One region of the Bacillus sp. N5-665 genome, then DNA from elsewhere that is predicted to be linked to it. Evidence: riboswitches for the same ligand, from Rfam matches in the RefSeq annotation. Region 1 holds a riboswitch; each other region holds the start of a gene.
What was found. A riboswitch is a leader RNA that binds a small molecule or an ion and turns the genes downstream of it on or off. The one in region 1 is predicted to bind thiamine pyrophosphate.

Region 1 (6,807 bases):
TTACGAACAAACCCAGTCGATATTTTGAAAAAAACACCGTGGCACATTTTAATTTTCGCTTTCTCTATGTATGTAATTATTTACGGGCTTCACAACGCAGGATTAACAGCAGCACTTGTAAATTGGCTTGAGCCAGTTGTAAGTCAGCATCTACTCTATGCCAGCTTTGCAATGGGCGGACTCGTTTCTCTCCTCTCTAACGTCTTCAATAACCATCCTGCACTTATGATTGGTACAATCACATTAACAGAAATGGGACTAGACCCAGTCACATTAAAAACTATCTACCTGGCAAACATTATTGGCAGTGACATCGGTTCACTATTATTACCAATTGGTACGTTAGCTTCCCTCATTTGGATGTATATCCTGAAACAAAACAAAATTAAAGTAAAATGGAAAGACTATTTAAGTGTATCCCTTATCGTTATTCCTCTCACAACAGTCGTCACATTATTCCTCTTATACTACTGGGTACACCTCTTCTTCGCCCTATAAACAACAGAAGCCCCCTTTGCTACCGTCTTAGTAAAGGGGGCTTCTTCTATATTTAAGTTAGGTACTACAGTGTGATCAATCAAGTAAAGAGGTGTAACGTATTATTGGTATAAATGACTACCAGTGTCTTTAAATTCTCTCGCTTTCTCTTTCATCCCTTTTTCAATTGCTTCTTTCGTTTCTAAATCATTGTCTTTCGCATATTCACGAATATCATGTGAAATTCTCATACTACAAAACTTCGGTCCACACATTGAACAGAAATGAGCCGTTTTCGCACCTTCTGCTGGCAGTGTTTCATCGTGATATTCCATCGCACGTTCAGGGTCTAAAGATAAATTAAATTGATCGCGCCAACGGAATTCAAAGCGAGCTTTTGAAAGTGCATCATCACGCTGATGAGCCGTTTTGTGCCCTTTCGCAAGATCAGCTGCATGTGCAGCGATTTTGTACGTAATAACCCCCGTGCGAACATCATCTTTATTCGGTAAACCTAAATGTTCTTTCGGCGTTACATAACAAAGCATCGCCGTTCCAAACCAGCCAATCATCGCCGCTCCAATTGCCGATGTAATATGGTCATAACCTGGTGCAATATCTGTTGTTAACGGCCCAAGTGTATAGAACGGCGCGCCCTGACAAATATCAAGCTCTTTCTCCATATTCTCTTTAATTAAATGCATCGGTACATGCCCAGGTCCTTCAATCATCACTTGCACATCATGTTTCCAAGCAATCTTCGTTAATTCACCAAGTGTTTCAAGCTCAGAAAACTGTGCTTCGTCATTTGCATCTGCAATCGAACCTGGACGTAATCCATCTCCAAGAGAGAACGAAACATCATACTGCTTCATAATTTCACATATCTCTTCAAAATGAGTGTATAAGAAGTTTTCTTTATGATGGAATAAACACCACTGTGCCATAATTGAACCACCACGTGAAACGATACCTGTCGTACGCTTTGCAGTAATCGGAATGTAACGAAGTAATACGCCCGCGTGAATCGTAAAGTAATCAACACCTTGCTCAGCTTGCTCAATTAACGTATCACGATACACTTCCCACGTTAAATCTTCTGCAATTCCGTTTACTTTTTCCAGCGCTTGATAGATCGGTACAGTCCCAACTGGTACAGGCGCGTTACGAATAATCCACTCACGCGTCGTATGAATATTTTTACCTGTAGATAAATCCATAATCGTATCTGCGCCCCAGCGCGTTGCCCACGTCATCTTCTCTACTTCTTCTGCAATAGAAGAAGATACAGCAGAGTTTCCGATATTTGCATTGACCTTTACGTGAAAGTTACGGCCGATAATCATCGGTTCTGCTTCCGGATGGTTAATATTCGCTGGTAAAATGGCACGACCTTCCGCGATTTCCTTACGAACAAACTCAGGCTCTACTCCTTCACGAATCGCAACATATTCCATCTCAGACGTAATGATACCATTACGTGCATAATGCATTTGCGTAACATTTGCACCATGCCTTGCTCTAAGCGGCTGGCGATCCATTTGCGGGAAAACAGGCGTATGTTTCGAAGCCACTTTCACACCGTCATCCTCTGGTTTTACTTCGCGCCCTTCGTATGCTTCTACATCTCCGCGCTCCAGGATCCAAGAGTGGCGCGGCGCCTGCAACCCCTTTTCCAGTTCCACTTTATACGCAGGATCTGTATAAGGACCGCTCGTATCATATACACGAATTGGCGGATTCGGAATACCGTTCGTTTCGCTTTGTTCAATCTCGCGCATCGGCACTTTCATACCCGTGCGTGGTCCATCCACATACACTTTCTTACTTCCTGGTAAACTCGATTTCAATTCAATTTGCTCAGCTGAAACAGACTGTTTCATAACCTTTGTTGCCCCCCTGTACGTGACAAGGACGAGATATGGCCAGCGTATGCCAAAATAAAAAGAGCCAGGTCCATAAAAAAATAAGGACCTGGCTCATAAAGACATCATTATGTAAAGCCGTTAACTTCCCTACGCTGGTACGAGCCAGATCAGGTCCAAAGGGTTAAGAAGTTCACACGCTTCTCTCTCAGCCTACGCATACGTTAGGCACCCCTAGTTTATCACTGATTTAATTTTCAATACTTTCTCATCATACACGATAATCTGAAAAATGCAAAGTTTATTTCTTTTGTTATTTATGGAATCATCCACGTTAAATAATATGCCTGTACATACGTCATAATACCAACAATAATTACGAAGAATAAACTATGCTTCACTGTAAATCGGAATAAATCTGATTCTTTTCCAGCAAGTCCAACTGCCGCACAAGCAATCGCAATCGATTGCGGAGAAATCATCTTTCCTGTTACACCGCCCGTTGTATTTGCTGCAACGAGAAGTACTTCAGATACACCGACTTGCTGCGCTGTAATCGCTTGTAAATTCGAGAACAGTGCATTCGCTGACGTATCGGATCCTGTTAAAAATACACCGATCCAGCCTAGGAATGGTGAGAAGAACGGGAATAGTCCGCCAGTTCCTGCAAGTGCTAATGCTAATGTAGAAGATAGACCAGAATAGTTTGCGATAAACGCGAATCCTAATACGAATCCGATAGATAGAATTGGCATCTTAAGTTCATGTAACGTTTCTTTAAATGTTACTACTGCATCTTTTGCACTCATTTTCAAAATAAAGATAGAAATGATACAAGCAATTAAAATTGCTGTTCCCGTCGCTGATAAAATATCTAATTTCAAGATTGCTTCATAAGGCGTCGGTTTATTTACAATTGGTTCTGCTTTCATTACTAAATTGTGTAAGCCTGGAACATCAAACTTAAACACAAGGCTTTCCAAAGCACCGCCTGGAGCAAATAACGCTTTAAAGAAACTTTGGCTCCAAATGACTACCATCACAGTTAAAATAATGAATGGAGACCATGCTTTTACTACTTTTCCTACCGTTAGTTTCGGCATAGATATCGCCGTTGCTGCTACTTCACTATTTGCTTCTTTAGACTGATAGATTTCTTTCGGCTGCCAAACTTTTAAGAATAGCGATAAACTCACTAAACTTACAAGTGCTGACGTAATATCCGGAAGTTCTGGTCCTAAGAACGTCGCTGTAATGAACTGCGTAATTGCAAATGAGCTACCTGCTACAAATAGAGCCGGCCATGTTTGTCTTACCCCTTTAAATCCATCCATTAAAAATACGATAAAGAACGGAACAAATAATGATAAGAACGGTAATTGATGCCCAGCCATTTGTCCAATTTTATGCGGATCAATACCTGTTACTTGTCCAGCAACTGTAATCGGAATTCCCATCGCTCCGAACGCTACTGGTGCCGTATTTGCGATTAAACAAAGACCCGCTGCATATAAAGGATTTAACCCAAGACCTGCAAGAAGCGCTGCGGTAATCGCTACTGGTGCACCAAATCCTGCTGCCCCTTCCAAAAATGCTCCGAATGAAAAACCGATTAAAATAACGAGTAAACGATGGTCATTTGTAATGGATAATACAGATGCACGAATCACATCGAATTGACCTGTTTTCACAGATATTTTATATAAAAATACCGACATAATGATAATCCAAGCAATTGGCCATAGTCCGTATAAAAAACCATATCCCGTCACTGCCATCGCCATCGTAAACGGCATCTTATAAGCGAATAACGCAACTAAAATTGTAAGTACAACTGTAATAAATCCTGCCACATACCCCTTCATGCGGAAAACTGCTAAAGCTAAGAAAAAAAAGATAATCGGAATAAGTGCGACCGCTGCCGAAATCCAAATGTTTCCGAACGGATCATAAACTTGTGTCCATGTGTTCATTGTTCTCTCCCCCTAAAGAATCCCCTTTTAAATAGAATAACCTCATCAATAGACTATCAGGTCATCATACCTTTAAGTCTAAAAAGAAAAAAAACGTTTAGGAAAACGTTTTCAAAACTTTCATTTATACTGTACCATAACAATTTCTATTAAAAAAGATTTTTTTGAAAATTTTATTATTTAATATAAAAATCTTACAAAAACGTCATGTTCTTGTAATGTTTATCGATAGGAAGCTCACTAAATCTCCTGCATAATAAAGGTATAACAACGAACATTATTTATGAGGTGATATATATGAACGGAAACAAAATATTAGCAGCTTTATCATACTTTAGTGTATTATTTGCCCCTATCTTATTCCCTATTATCGTGTGGATTGTGGGCGATTCTGAAACAAAACCACATGCAAAACGTGCTCTATGGACACATATTATCCCAAGTATTGCTACATTCATTGGTGTGATGATTTTAGGAATTATGGGTCTTGGATCTGAACAACCAGACGTAACATTCGGAATTGGATCCATCATCGTTTTATGTATTTGCAGCATCATTAGCTTATACTATTTCATTTGGAACATCGTAAAAGGTATTAAGGTACTGAAAGCTTAATTTTAAACAAACGTTTGATTAAAGCAGCACGCATAATGGCAAATGAAATTTCATCGGCGATACGATAACCTTTTAATAAGAAAAAACCGTCCCAAAATACCTTTTGGGACGGTTTTTTTATCTTCTGCGCTTCTTCTTTTTTCTCATCATTTTCTTGCGGCGCGTATTCACTTTATCCGCTATAATGTGAAGCGTGCTTGCCACAACAATTCCCATTATGAACGTTACAATTTCAACCTCATGTTCCTTCGCAATTTCTATTAAATTCCCGTCAAACGCAATTATATTTAATAGGAATAAAAACGGAGAAAATACAATTAACATGTATGCAATACGAATCACATCACCAAGTATAATTGTATGTGTAAAGAAGGAGCGATGCGGCATGACCTTCTTATACGGATACCAAAATATACGTAGGAACCCCCATTTATTATACGCATTACTATATGTATCTAAATCAGGCGTTAAAAATGAAGTACCTACTAAAAAGCCAATTGCAAAAGTTAATAAAAAATCCAAGTTTGTTAATCCATACGAAAAGAGCATAAACAAAACAACCGGAAGGGATATTAAGTTTATTGTCGTATGCGTTCTTCCTGATGGCATAATGCACTTCCTCGCTTACGTTCGCCCCGTCACCATATGACAGTTCTCACCTATTGATCTAATTTCTGATCGATAAAGGATGTGTCTATATCCGAACCAAACCATTCTGCCAACTTCACTCGTGCCTTATCTTTCACCTCTTCATTGACGTATAACGACGCTTGTAATAGAGCAGCCATTAACGCCCCTAAATCATCTGTATAACCAACTCCAGCAATGAAATCTGGGATGGCATCAATTGGTGCAATAAAATAAGCAAGTGCTCCAATCACAATAATTTTCACTCGCTTTGGAACATCAGGTCTTTGCAAAACATAAAACAATAATAAACTTACATAAATGACCGACTGTCCTGCTTGCTTTGCAACATGTTTTGCTTTCTTCCAAAACGCTTCAACTGAAAATTTTTGTTCCATGTAAAAGCCTCCCTATTTTTTTAAAGAAATAAGCTACAATATGTTATCAGTAAAAGTTCATCAAAATTACACATAATCTATCAATGAACTTTCATTGTAACAAACAAACTAAAAAAGAACAAGTGTTCGTTAATTTTTACATACTTCCCTTCATATAATAGGTTTCTAGATAGCCGCTTACCCATTGTCATTTCTTATTTCTCAACACAGAAAATTTTCACTTTCACTTAACATTCTGCTCTACCTTTGTTATATTTTCTAGTTGACGGACGTATAAACGAATGTTAAAGTTTTCTCTGGTAGTGACAAATCTTATACAAAAAATGTAAAATGTTATAGTGTTTCTCAGAAATGAATTTTGTTGTATAATACAGAAATGACGTTATGCTTATGAGCAACACAAGAAACCAAAAGGGTATGCATAGTTATAGTCGTATATGGGTGAATATAGAACCTCTAATTATGGCCAAGAAAACTATGTATTTTTTATTTTAGCATTTTTCGCTCCAAAATCGACCAAGCCTGATAGAGAAAGGGTGGAAATGAATGAAAGAAACCTTGAAATCACAATTTCAAAATGTGCGTTTCACTGTATTCGTAGCTTTAGCTTTATGGCTGAAGACGTACCTTATTACACGCACAAGCTTTGATTTAAAACTTGAATCTTTCATGCAAGAATTCATTTTATTCCTTAGCCCATTAGCAGCATCATTACTGCTTGTTGGTCTTGCATTATTTGCAAAAGGGAAAAAACGTAACTATATAGCACTTGGAATTAATTTTGTTTTAACAATCGTTCTTGTTGGTAACGTAATGTTCTACGGATTCTACAATGACTTCGTTACTTTACCA
Region 2 (6,807 bases), 1.0 Mb from region 1:
AAAATCATAGCCTTTTTTCGTACCACGTAAGAAGGCTTGTAACGCTTCTTTATCTTTTTTCAACGTTTTATCACCTGTTACAAATACAAGCTCATGATAATTCGGTACACCGTAATCGGCTGGATTAAAGTATGCTGGTTCATGACCTTCATGACGCATAACAGGTACTTCATGGTTAATGTATGCCCCTGTTACCGCATCCACTTTCTTCGTAATTAATGCCGGTACTAGATCAAAGCCAACATCGACTACTTTCACTGTATCTGGATTACCACCAGCTTCTTTTACCATCGTTTTTAAATACATCTCACTTAAAGGTGTTCCAGAATATCCAACTGTTTTCCCCTCTAAATCTTTTGGCGATTGAATGCCTGCTGATTTCAGCGATACAACATGATTTAATGGTGAACGTACGACAGCTCCAATTGATTTCACTGGAATTTGTTCATTTGCTTTTGCCATGACAACATCTGGCTGATAATATAAGCCAACCGTTACTTTTCCTGCAGCTGCTAAAGTTAATGGATCAGTCGGATTAGAAGGGAATTTAATATTCACCTTGACTCCTTCTTCTTTAAAGTATCCTTTTTCAATCGCCGCATAAATAAAGCTATGTACCGCATTTGGGTACCAATCAAGCATGACCGTTATTTCTTTTTCTTTTTTATTCTTATCTGACGCTGAATTACTAGAACATCCAGCGATCATTGCAACTAATAATGTCAACACAAAGATGCGTTTTAAAAATTTCATGAATACTTCCTCCAACTAATAAATTTCTTTTCTAATACTGAGATAAGTATGACGAAGAAAATAGCTAATAATGATAACAATACAATGGGTGCAAATACACCTGCTCCGTCTAACTGCGTCATCATTCTTTTACTGAAATATCCAAGCCCAGCTTGTGCACCGAGCCACTCACCGATTGCTGCCCCAATTACACTAAGCGGAACTGCAATTTTTAAAGCTGAGAAAAAATAAGGAAGAGCAGATGGTAACTTTAATTTAAGAAAAACATCTTTTTTCGTTGCCCCATACGTAACTAAGAGCTCCTCCCATTCTTTTTTCGTACTGCGTAGTCCATCATACGTATTGACCGCAATTGGGAAAAACGTAATTAAAACAGTAACAACAACCTTACTCCAGATCGTATATCCAAACCATAAAACGAAAAGCGGCGCAAGCGCTGTAATAGGAATCGTTTGTGAGGCAACTAATAATGGATAAAATGCTCTCTCCATCCAATTACTCGCATTCATTAACATCGCTAGCCCTACCCCAAGTACGATAGAAATAGCCACCCCTATTAAAACGACCGATAAGGTTGCCGGCAAATGAACCGTAAATAATATATCTTTTAGTTTCCATATCTTCATCACAATTGCAGACGGTGACGGTAAAATGTACATTTCATCTACGATTCTTGCGCCTACTTCCCAAAAGGCAAGTAAAATACTAGAAAGTGTAAGGGCAGGTAATAGCTCCTTCAACCGGTTCATCATACGAGTACCTGCCTTTGTAACATACTAAGAAGCTCATCTTTAAGCGCTAACACTTCAGGCTTATATAAATCTTTTCTTGTTCGATTACGATCAAGCGGTACAACCCTCTCGGTTAAAGTAGTTATCGGTTGCTGCTCTACTACTAAAATTCGATTAGAAAGAAACAACGCTTCTTCCACATCATGAGTGATAAATAAAATTGTTTTTTCCCACTCTTTCCATTGTTCAAACAGCCATTCTTGCAAAGATGCCTTCGTTAAAGCGTCCAACGCGCTAAACGGTTCATCTAACAACAATATCTCCCCGCCTGTTAATAAAGTTCGAATAAAAGATACGCGTTGTCTCATACCACCAGATAAATCTTTCGGATATTTTGTCTCATACCCTTGTAAGCCAAATTTATGTAGCAGTTCCTTGGCCTTTATTTGTGCTTCTTTCTTCTGTACACCTTGACACTCTAGCGGCAGAGCAGCATTCTCAATAATCGTTCGCCACGGCAGGAGCATATCTTTTTGGGGCATATACCCTACAGGATGGCTCTTCGTTTCTGTCAGCTCTATCTGCCCAGTACTTACTTCTTCTAAACCTGTAATAAGGCGAAATAGAGTACTTTTCCCGCATCCACTCGGTCCGATAATACTTACAAACTCTTTATCTTGTATAGAAGCATTTAATTCATTGATGATTGGTTTCTCATCATAATGAAAAGAAACATTATGAAACTGTAGTATGTTCTTGCTCCTCAAATCCCCACATCTCCTTACGATAGGACATATCCCAGAATAAATATTCAAATCGACTGGAATATAGGAAAATCTCCTCTAATCGATCTAGCTCTTTTTCAGACTTTCCAACTGCCATTTCATTTAATAAATCGATTAACCAAATACAAAGGTTACCGTATTCTTCAGAACTATATCCTTGAATCCACTCACCAAAGAACTCATGATCTCTTGCTCCAGGAATATCATTTAAACGCTTTCCAATTTCCCAGTAGCTCCACATACATGGAAGAAGTGCTGCTATTAATTCCGCAAGTGTGCCATTTTGAGATACAGACATCATGTAATTTGTATAAGCTAAATTTTTAGCAGATGGCTTTGCAGACTCTATCTCTTCTATAGAAATTCCAAGTCTTTTTGCATACTGTTTATGGATTGTCATTTCTCCATTTAATATGCCATCAATTTGTTCAGCAAATTTCCCCATTACTTGTGGGTTCGTTGCTTTTACAACACCAATCGCATATAGCTTTGCATAATCTAACAAATATAAATAATCTTGAATAATGTAATACTGAAACTTATCTTTTTCTAACGTGCCATCCCCCATACCTACTACAAACGGATGATTATGACTCATCTCCCAAACTGGTTGTACAGTTTCTAATAATCTATCGCAAAATTTCATTTCTCTATCCCCTTTCGATTTATATATCTAAATAAAAAACCACTTCTAAATAAGAAGTGGTTACAGCAAATAAAATTATAATTTATTCGTTGCTCCACTTCCCTTCGCTAGTATTACCTAGATCAGGTGTTATAAGGGTTAAGGATTATTCCTCTCTCAGCACAACAAGCACCCCTAGTGGTTTCAATATGAAATTTTCAAACAAAAAAGCCCCGTTTCTATACGCAAAGAAACGGGGACTTATTATTAGTGTCCGAATTGCTTCCCTACGCTAGCATAATCTAGATCAGGTAATGAAAAGGATCAAAGGCTTACGGCCTACTCTCAGCTGGCAACACCAGCTCTCCTAGCAAACTATGAAATTATCACTGTCAGTATAACATCGTAATAAGACATCATCAACTGTTTTAATTTTCTCAATTGTCAACAAAATAACAAAACTATATACTACTTATATTCTATCTTAGAAATTATTATCCTAATTAATCGGATAAAAAGGAATCATTATCCTCAAAAAATTTATTTTTATATTGATTTCATATTACATTTATGTGAATACACCCACTATATTATATCTTTATACTATAATAAAATTACAACTATACAACTAGAGGAGGTCTCTATTATATGAATATGAAAGCTACTGCTTTAACAGCAACTACTGTCGCAATTGCCTCTTTACTTCCTTCTATGGGAGAAACAAATGTACAAACAGCCAACGCTGAACAATTATCTAATGTGAAAACTGGATATGTCAAAGTCGATCAAGTAGCCTTACATACAAAAGATAACGCAAATAGCTCATCAATTGATACAATTCGCTTTAATACGAAAGTGAACATACTTGAAACAACTAATGGCTGGTATAAAGTATCTGTTAATAATAAAGTAGGTTACGTACAAAAAGATGCTATTCTACTAAAAAACAAACTTCAATCTAATAATCAATACATCGTTAATGCCAATGCATTAAACGTTCGTTCTGAACCTAATTTAGAATCTTCAATTTTAGATGTATTACCAAATGGAAAATTCATTACCATTCAAGAAGAACAAGGCGAGTGGTATAAAATTTTACATAATGGCAAAACAGGTTACGTACAAAAAGCATTTGTGGCTAATGGTTCACAGCCTTTAGTAAAAGGCATCACAGTTCAAAATAATACGAAATACACAGTTGCAACACCTAAACTTAATGTACGTGGCAACGCTAGTACAAGTAGTGCACTACTTGGTTCATTACAAAATGGTACACAAATACAAGTAGTGGAAACTGTAGGAACTTGGTATAAAATTCGTTTTGGCACAGGATACGGATACGTAGCAAAACATTATGTGATGCAAAATCAATCACAAGCTCAAACGGCTCAAACTACTTCCATTCCAGCAGTTTTCAAATTCCCTACTCAAGGAAGAATTAGCTCAACCTTTGATATACGCTGGGAACAAATGCATTATGGTATAGATATTGCAGCTCAAGGTAATGTCTCTATCCAGGCGGCAGCTGCAGGTAAAGTTGTGAAATCATATTATTCAGCTAGCTATGGCAATGTTGTGTTCATCGCCCATCAAATAAACGGGAAATTATATACAACAGTCTATGCACACATGAAAGATCGCACTGTACAAGCTGGTGATCAAGTACAAGCTGGACAATTAGTAGGTCATATGGGAAACACAGGTCATTCATACGGGCAACATCTTCATTTTGAATTACACAATGGAGAATGGAATTTTGAAAAAACAAATGCAGTAAACCCACTGCCATATTTAGTTAGGTAAATTGTATGCAACGCAATATCAATATACCTCTCTTAATTGAATACTTCGCCTTTTTAGGTTTAATCTATTGTTTAATCATTTACAATACAAACACTGTATTTTTATCTATTATCATTGCTTTTGTTGCTTTAGAAATTATGATGGAATCCTTTCAAGTACAATTAAAACAAAAAATTGCCCATATATATAATGCCATCTTTCTATTAAGTGCCCTAATAACAAATATTATTAGTAATGGTTTTTATTTATCTACCGTATTTCCTGTATTCTTTATGGCTGTTTTATTATTCATAGCTAGATACATTCATGTCCCTACTAACAAAAAACACGAACAAAAAGCTTAGAAAGAGGAGACATTGTGTACCGATCTTTCAAAGATAATCCGCTAAAATATATATTGAATTTATACACAAAAATAAATACTTTTTTTGGTATACAAGGAAGCAATACGGCACAATTTCTCCTTTATGGAATTTTATTTCTCGTCTTAATTGCGTTCTCCTTGCTTTACTAATAAAAAAAAGGATCTCACATAAACTTGAGATCCTTTTTAATTTATATAAATTTTTTATATAGAAAATGCTCTTTATCCACAAGCATATTTTTCATAAATAAAGCTAAGATTATATTTTTTCTCTAAACTCATTCTTTGTTCATCATCACACCAATAGAACAGAATGTCATGAATCGTTGCATAACGCTTATTTTTAAGAAATAGTTTAAAGAATGATGGTAAACAATCATGTAATTGTATAAATATATAATTGCGTAATATTTCTTCTTTATATTCAATGCCCTTACAAATATACAGTAATTCTTCACAATAATATGCATGTTGCGGAACTTGAATCATTTCGAAAAATGGCACATATGATAATAACTTTCCGATAAAATGATCATATCGATCCATTATCCCTATCGTCATATGCTCCATCATTTCTTTCATTACATATAAATAATCATCTACATGAGTAGTTTTCAATGGGTCTAATCGATCTGAAATTTGAGAAAGTACAGCTCTTTGACAAGCTAACACCGCTTGACTAGGTCCATAATATGATAGGAAGTCTGTACACTTACGATATTTTCGTAATAAGTCATGTGTGTATAAGTCATACACAAACGTATTACAATACATCGCTAGACTCATCATATCACTATTTAATTGCTCTTTTGATAGTAATTTAGCTCTCTTACACATATAAAAGAATGTAAATTCCAATACTTCTTTATGAGATAATAGTTGTTTACAATCCGTTATACATTTCTCATTAAATTTAACCCTATCCCAAATTTCTACATCCCCATCAGTCAATTCACCCATACGATATTTAATAATTAAATAGTTTAAAGCAACCGCTTGCGTCAACAGATCCCACGTTTCATATTCCAATGAAGTGTGAACAAACTCAGCTAGTCCTTGAGTTATCATAAATGTATTTGCTTCTTCATACCAACCAATCTCTTGGCATAAGCGAAGAATACGTACTAGAGTTGGAATTTCATCTTTATGAAACTGCGGCAAATTCTTTACTTTATCCATTCCATATACGATAAATGCCGCTAAATTTTCTTCTTTATAAAATTCTTTTTCTTTCCACACTAATATAGTCCGTTCTTTCCCTTCACCTTTTGGATGACAAGGTACAAGCAAAGAAAATAATTCAGCGAAATTATTTGGTTCTATATATGTATCTGTAACCAAATTCCAATTTGGATCGCGCTGTACAGCCCTCATATAATTCCCCTTCCCTTTTGTCTACATAGGAAATATTAATCCATTATTACATCATTAACAATGAATATTGTTATATTCAAAATCTTTCATAATACTTATATCTATCAGTATATCATTTTTTCTCTTATTTAAAATTAGGAATGACAAATTTTAAAAAACTGTCGAAATTACTAACTGTATACTTATATTATATAATGTCTCAGATACATCATGCTAACATATTAGTTTAATCCATATATACTAGAATAATGCATCTGATTTTTATACGTAACTTATCCCACTAATGAACGACTCTCTTCATTCCGTATGCTCCGAGATTTCACTTAAAGCAAATCCAGCTTGATCATCTGCCGATTCTCTTATAGCTAAATC
Region 3 (6,807 bases), 2.7 Mb from region 1:
AGAGCTGATTCATCATTTAGAAAGTGTAAAAAGAGCAAGAACGATTCACACATCTACGTTAGATCAAGCTGTTCTATTTCAATATTTACATGAAGGATATTTTGAAAAATATTTAAAAAAGGCAAGATCAGTTTATAAGAAAAAATATGAGTTAGCTGTTGGGGCGTGTAATGAGTACATTCCGTTTCAAAGAATGACCGGTGATGGTGGACTTCATTTATTTATAGAGTTAGAAGAAAAAATTCATGCCCGCACACTTTTACAAAAGTGTTATGAGCAAGGGGTTACATTTTCTCCTGGAGATGTTTTTTATTCTGATGGAGGAGGAGCGACTACTTTTCGATTAGGATTTTCACGTCTGAAAGAAGAAGAAATAGTTCGTGGAATCAAAATAATCGGTGATACAATAAAAAATGAAATTTGGAGTTGAGGAAATGAGAATTGGCGTTATTATGGGTGGAGTATCCTCTGAAAAACAAGTATCAATTATGACTGGAAATGAAATGATTGCAAATTTAGATAAAAATAAATATGAAATCGTACCAATTACGTTAAATGAAAAAATAGATTTAATCGAAAAAGCGAAAGACATTGATTTTGCGCTGCTCGCATTACACGGAAAATACGGAGAAGATGGGACGGTTCAAGGCACGCTTGAAAGTTTAGGTATTCCTTATAGCGGGAGCAATATGTTATCTAGCGGTATGTGTATGGACAAAAATATTTCGAAAAAGATTTTACGCTATGAAGGTATAGAAACACCCGATTGGATTGAACTTACAAAAATGGCGGATCTAAATCTTGATGAATTAGATAAGTTAGGATTTCCGTTAGTGGTAAAACCAAACTCTGGTGGATCAAGTGTTGGGGTAAAGATTGTATATGATAAAGATGAATTAATTTCAATGCTGGAAACTGTGTTTGAATGGGATTCTGAAGTAGTAATAGAGAAGTATATAAAAGGTGATGAGATTACATGTTCAATTTTTGATGGAAAACAGTTACCTATTATTTCAATCCGACATGCAGCTGAGTTCTTTGATTACAATGCAAAATATGATGATGTTAGTACAATTGAAGAAGTTATCGAGCTTCCAGCTGAATTGAAGGAACGTGTAAACAAAGCGTCACTGGCTTGTTATAAAGCATTGAAATGCAGCGTTTATGCAAGGGTGGATATGATGGTAAAGGACGGAATTCCATATGTAATGGAGGTTAATACATTACCAGGGATGACACAAGCAAGTTTACTACCGAAAAGTGCAGATGCAGCTGGTATTCATTATAGTAAACTATTAGATATGATTATTGAAACTTCATTAAAAGTAAGAAAAGAAGAAGGGTTTTAAGTAGCAGTATCATGAATGTTTTTGACAGTAACATGAAGTATGTTATGATGAATACAATACGAAAATTAAATATTTATCCACTAGGGGGGCCTATTATAGGCTGAGATCAAACGAGAATTTGAGACTCTTAGTACCTGATCTGGTTAATACTAGCGTAGGGAAGTGGGAAGACATTACTATTTTATGAATAAATACTGTCACTTTCACTTTCTTTACGTTTGTAAAGAAAGTTTTTTTATTTTACAGATTTAATAACTGTGGGTAAATACTTAAATTTTATACTTTATTGGAGGGATTTAAATGAAATTTTCACAATCATTACGTCAAGAAGTAGATTCAATTTGGGAAGCTAGTTTTCATCACCCTTTTGTAAAACAACTTGGTGAAGGAACTTTAGATTTAGCTAGTTTTCGCTATTATGTGCTTCAAGATTCATATTATTTGAGTCACTTTGCTAGAGTACAAACTTTAGGAGCTGCAAAAGCACTGGAATTAGAAACAACAGCTCGTATGGCACACCATGCTCAAAATACATACGAGGCGGAATTATCTTTACATGAGAATTTTGCGGAGAAACTTGGGATAACACAAGAAGAAAAAGATAATTTTATCCCTGCTCCAACTGCATACGCTTATACTTCACATATGTATCGTGCTGCGTATGAAGGACATTTAGGCGATATCATTGCAGCAATTTTACCTTGCTATTGGTTGTATTATGAAATTGGTGAGCGTTTAAAAGAGTATCAGCCAGAAGAGCCAATTTATAACGAATGGATTTCTGCTTATGGATCTGATTGGTTCCGTACGCTAGTTGAAGAGCAAATTACAAGATTAGATACTATCGCTGAAAACGTAACAGAGTCTGACCGTAAGCGAATGAAACAGCATTTCATTATTAGCAGTCAATATGAATATTCATTTTGGAAAATGGCTTATACTTTAGAAAAGTGGCCAGTGAATACAGAAGTAGAAGATGTCATTGGATAATGAGTAGGGGTATTGCTATACATAGGTATGGATAATACCTATGTATATGATTTCATAAAAGAAGTATCGCAAAAAGACGCATCAATCTAAGTGCGTCTTTTTTCAATTTATAAAAATGAGCCTATGGAAAAATAACCTAAAAATAGGTATATGAACAAGGTGCATTATCTAGTGATAGGTCATATTTTGTAGGGGTACGTATTGAACTTAGTTTATAGCGCTATTTCTACTTAGATTTAACGAACAGAAATATAGGAAAGCATTGAAAAGGTTGAAGTTTATAAACGGAGGTCATGAAAATGAATAAGTTTCAACAAGAACTACAAGCGTTAAGCCTTAATGATTACCAATCTGGAAATATTGTGTATTGGGACCAGCAAAACCAATATCCATATTACTATATTGAAGATGATGCTCGTCGCTGTGGCGGTTGTGGTCGCTGTGGTGGTTGTGGCGGTCGCTGTGGTGGATTTCGTTGTGGTGGATTCCGTTGTATTGGTTGCTTCGGTTGTTTTGGTTGTGGCGGTTGTGGTGGCTGTGGTAGTTGTGGTGGTTGTGGTGGTTGTTCTAATTGTTTTAGTGGTTTTAATGGTACTACTGATACAACTGGTACTATTGTAACATATGAATATTGATTAGAGAAAAAAGGAATCCATTTGTGAAGTATTATACAATTTTTATAAAAAAATTTAATCAAAACACATGTAGCATCCTTTAATTTAAAGAAACAATTTATCCCACCTTTTTATAAACATTGTGACTTTATTTCAAATCAACAATCGAATGTCTTTTTTATGTTCTATACCATTTATGCGATCTTTGACTTTCGTAAGTAAATTTATTGCACCAGAACCAAAAAGAAGGGCTTCTATCAGCCCTTTTTTCTTTTTTCATATTTCTCATATAATTAAACTTAATCATAAAAAAATCTTACCACCTTATAAATTTTTACAACTATGTAACTATTTTTATTAAATGCACCGCTCTAGTATACAAAATTAAGAACTTGAGATAAGGCGCTTTGTTTCTGTAAGATGTTTTTGTTTTACTTTATATTACGATTTATAGACCTGAAACCATTTTATTGTGATATAATTTGTTTTTGTCATTATGAATGTATATATGTTAGGAGTTTTTTATGGAAATCGGTTCTGAATTAAAAAATGGTCGCCACTCATTTTTTGATGGTGGATTATTCAGCTTTATTGGTTGGAGTATCCTTGGTGTACTTATTACAGTTTTTACCCTTGGTATTTGTTACCCTTGGGCTTTATGTATGGTTTATGGTTGGAAAATAAATCATACAGTAGTTAACGGGCACCGTATGAAATTCAATGGTTCTGCTGTAGGCTTGTTTGGTAATTGGATAAAATGGTTGCTCTTATCAATTATCACTCTAGGAATCTACTCATTCTGGGTTTTCATTAAACTTGAAGACTGGAAAGTAAAAAATACTACATTTATCAATTAAAAAACATTAGCTTTATAATACCAGTCTATAACGACTGGTATTTTTATTTATGGTATGAAAAACGAAAATATAGATAAATAGCCCATGCTCATTCAGTTAACAAATATGAATACCTCCAGAACAAAAATTCCATACATTTTGAAAGAAACCTTTTTATTTTTCGCTCTGAAGAATATCCGTTTCTTAAGTTAATGGTTTTGAAGTCATCCTTAAATGAAAATTTTCTGTCTCTACATTTAGTTATTTTGAGACTTTTCTTTTTCTTAAACTGTTGGATATGAGTACCTTCTAGTATAAATTTACCATTTAAAAAAGTGATTCTAACAACATTAGGATTGTATCATATAGCACAATGTAATTTGTGTTACATAGCAAGAAAAATAATCAAAATTTAAAGCCTGAAAAAGAAGCACCAAAGCAAATTACATTGGTGTTTCTTTTTTTGCGCTTTCGGGCACAGTGGTTCCTGCAGCACTATTATAAAAGCAATTTCGGATGTAAGGAATTTGTAAGTAATAGGTAAGGAAAAAGAGATTTTCATTGTATATGATAAAAATATAAAGTGGCGCGAAGGGGGAAAAGGGTACGACTTATATATGAAAAACAAACCAGTAACAAGAGTGTTTTAAAGAAAATAAGTAATTTCTAGAGTTAACATACATGTGAAAAAGAGAGCGAAGGCATTTTATATTGAAGTTTGTTTATAATAGTTTTTTAACCTGTTAGGGGGGATCGTAAAGTAGATTATTAATCGCCTTGAAAATATCTATGACCTTATAGTACTAGGCATGCTGTATTAAAAATTTTAATTTTGAAGGGAGAATTAATATATATGAGTACGAAAAAAAGAATGGGTAGTAAGTTATTACTTGTCAGTGCAATTTGTGCGATAACTATTCCTTCGGTTTCATATGCGGAGGAAGTAATGTCACCTAAAAATTTTGAGGATTATTCAAACTTGTTTGAGGGACGGAATAAGGACGTATTGAAAAGAAGTTTATATCCAAATACATATAATAATCCGTTTAGTCACCAAATTAAATCGACATTAAAGGAAACAAACACAAATATAAAAAAAATAGACAATATTGAAGAGGGAAATCCCGTTATATCTACTGCTTTTCCATTTGTCTGTTCTATGCATACTGAAGATTATAAATCTGCATTTGATTTAACTTCTCGATCATTACAGAAAATAGTATCTGAAAAATGGTTGAAGAACTATTGGGAAGAACTTCCTACGCAATTACAAAAAGGTTCTTTTATAGAAATTGGAGAGGTTACACAAAAAGAGACAAATTCTGTTCATACAAATGTAGAGATTAACTTAGTTTTTGAACAAATTACTGTACCTTTACTAATAAAACTAGATCCATCTGGAAAAATAGATGATTTTCAACTCAGTATGCCGTTTAGTCCTGTTACAGATCGGCCATCATATAGTAATCCTAAATCATTTGTTGATAAAGAAGTAGTAGTTGGAAGTGGTGCATTTCCATTACCAGGAACATTATCTGTTCCAAAGGGAAAGGGTCCTTTTCCAGCGGTTATTCTTGTTCATGGAGCTGGAGCAGCCGATCAGGATTCAGCAACGTATGCTTTAAAACCATTTCGTGATTTAGCTGAAGGTCTTGCCTCGAAAGGAATTGCTGTTCTTCGCTATAATAAACGAACCTATGAACATAGATTGAAAACAGAACTTAGTCCTTTTTATACAGTTGATAAAGAGACAACAGATGATGCACTTCTTGTGACTCATTTTCTTCAAAATGAACCTATGATAGATAAGAATCAAATTTATATTCTTGGTCATAGTCAAGGTGGAATGATGATTCCGAGGATAATTGAAAAAAATCAAAATCAAAATATTGCTGGGGCAATTGTGATGGGAGGAGCGGGCAAGGCATTCACAGACAATGTTTTAGATCAACTGGAGTATCGTCTTTCTATTGGAGAAATGAAACCAGAAGAATATAAATTTTACAAATCGCAGTTTGAATTATTAAAGGATCCTAATTTCTCTAGTCAGAATCCGCCAAAGGGTTTTTCTTTAGGACCACCAGTATATTGGGATTCTATCCGTAAAATTAAAGCAGCAGAAATGTCAAAAAAACAAAAAACACCGCTTCTTATTCTTCAAGGAGAAAGAGACTATCAAGTTCTATCAAAAATTGAAATTCCTTATTGGAAAGAACAATTAAAAGAGAGAGATAACATTGATTATCGACTATATCCAAAGTTAAATCACTTCTTTACAGAAGGAGATGGAGAATTAAGTAAACCGGATGAATATTATAGTCCCGCTAATATCCCTGAGTATGTTATAAATGATATTGCTACTTGGGTGCAAGGAAGATCGAACTGAAATTAGCAGCCATATTTTTAAATAGCTATTTTCAGTTCTTAAGGTAGAAATAATAATAATAATAATATATTATGATGTGAATAACTATAACGAACGGAGTAAAGTTTCTTATTCAAATACTTTAGATTCTCAAACCTTGGGGCATGATCTATGCCTAGCGTCTTAATATTTTGAAGTATATACAAATACTCTAAACGAAAAAACGGTATTCTTTCTATCTATGATGTAGAAGGACTATCGTTTAATAATCGCTTATATGTCATCTTCAATAATAGCCACTATCATTTAGAACACACTAATACCAAATAATCATAAAAACATTCTTAATATCAAGAGTTTAACCAATCAGATATTTTTTTACTATTGAGTCGAAACCGGGGCATGATATTGATTTCTACTCAATTTATGAATGTTTAAAAGAGCGTCAGCCAGAAGAGCCAATTTATAAAGAATGGATTTCTGCATCGGGTTGGTTCCGTACTTTAGTTGAAGAGCAAATTACACGATTAGATGCAATAGCTGAAAAAGTAACAGAGGCAGACCGAAATCGAATGAAACAGCATTTTATTATTAGCAGCCAAAATGAATATTCATTTTGGGAAATGGCTTATACTTTAGAAAAGTGGCCAGTG

Region 2: it holds a riboswitch for thiamine pyrophosphate, as region 1 does, so the genes downstream of both, tenA (thiaminase II) here and thiC (phosphomethylpyrimidine synthase ThiC) in region 1, are expected to answer to the same signal.
Region 3: it holds a riboswitch for thiamine pyrophosphate, as region 1 does, so the genes downstream of both, tenA (thiaminase II) here and thiC (phosphomethylpyrimidine synthase ThiC) in region 1, are expected to answer to the same signal.

The regions. Positions count from the first base shown of each region.
Region 1 is NZ_CP093325.1:276,133-282,939, reverse strand. It holds gene MNO09_RS03625 (arsenic transporter) at 1-498, shown strand, start outside; gene thiC (phosphomethylpyrimidine synthase ThiC) at 600-2,360, opposite strand; TPP riboswitch at 2,473-2,588, opposite strand; gene lldP (L-lactate permease) at 2,660-4,315, opposite strand; gene MNO09_RS03610 (magnetosome magnetite crystal formation protein family) at 4,613-4,930, shown strand; gene MNO09_RS03605 (metal-binding protein) at 5,048-5,539, opposite strand; gene MNO09_RS03600 (YkvA family protein) at 5,590-5,955, opposite strand; gene MNO09_RS03595 (LTA synthase family protein) at 6,502-6,807, shown strand, end outside.
Region 2 is NZ_CP093325.1:4,776,797-4,783,603, forward strand. It holds gene MNO09_RS27175 (ABC transporter substrate-binding protein) at 1-753, opposite strand, end outside; gene MNO09_RS27180 (ABC transporter permease) at 750-1,502, opposite strand; gene MNO09_RS27185 (ABC transporter ATP-binding protein) at 1,502-2,251, opposite strand; gene tenA (thiaminase II) at 2,220-2,915, opposite strand; TPP riboswitch at 2,998-3,101, opposite strand; TPP riboswitch at 3,162-3,273, opposite strand; gene MNO09_RS27195 (SH3 domain-containing protein) at 3,543-4,697, shown strand; gene MNO09_RS27200 (hypothetical protein) at 4,703-5,041, shown strand; gene MNO09_RS27205 (DUF3965 domain-containing protein) at 5,284-6,435, opposite strand; gene MNO09_RS27210 (CBS domain-containing protein) at 6,733-6,807, opposite strand, start outside.
Region 3 is NZ_CP093325.1:2,941,170-2,947,976, reverse strand. It holds gene pdxR (MocR-like pyridoxine biosynthesis transcription factor PdxR) at 1-430, shown strand, start outside; gene ddlB (D-alanine--D-alanine ligase) at 435-1,349, shown strand; TPP riboswitch at 1,422-1,527, shown strand; gene tenA (thiaminase II) at 1,650-2,339, shown strand; gene MNO09_RS17820 (heterocycloanthracin/sonorensin family bacteriocin) at 2,633-2,974, shown strand; gene MNO09_RS17815 (DUF898 family protein) at 3,478-3,810, shown strand; gene MNO09_RS17810 (alpha/beta hydrolase) at 4,643-6,175, shown strand; partial or broken gene MNO09_RS17805 (thiaminase II/PqqC family protein) at 6,568-6,807, shown strand, end outside.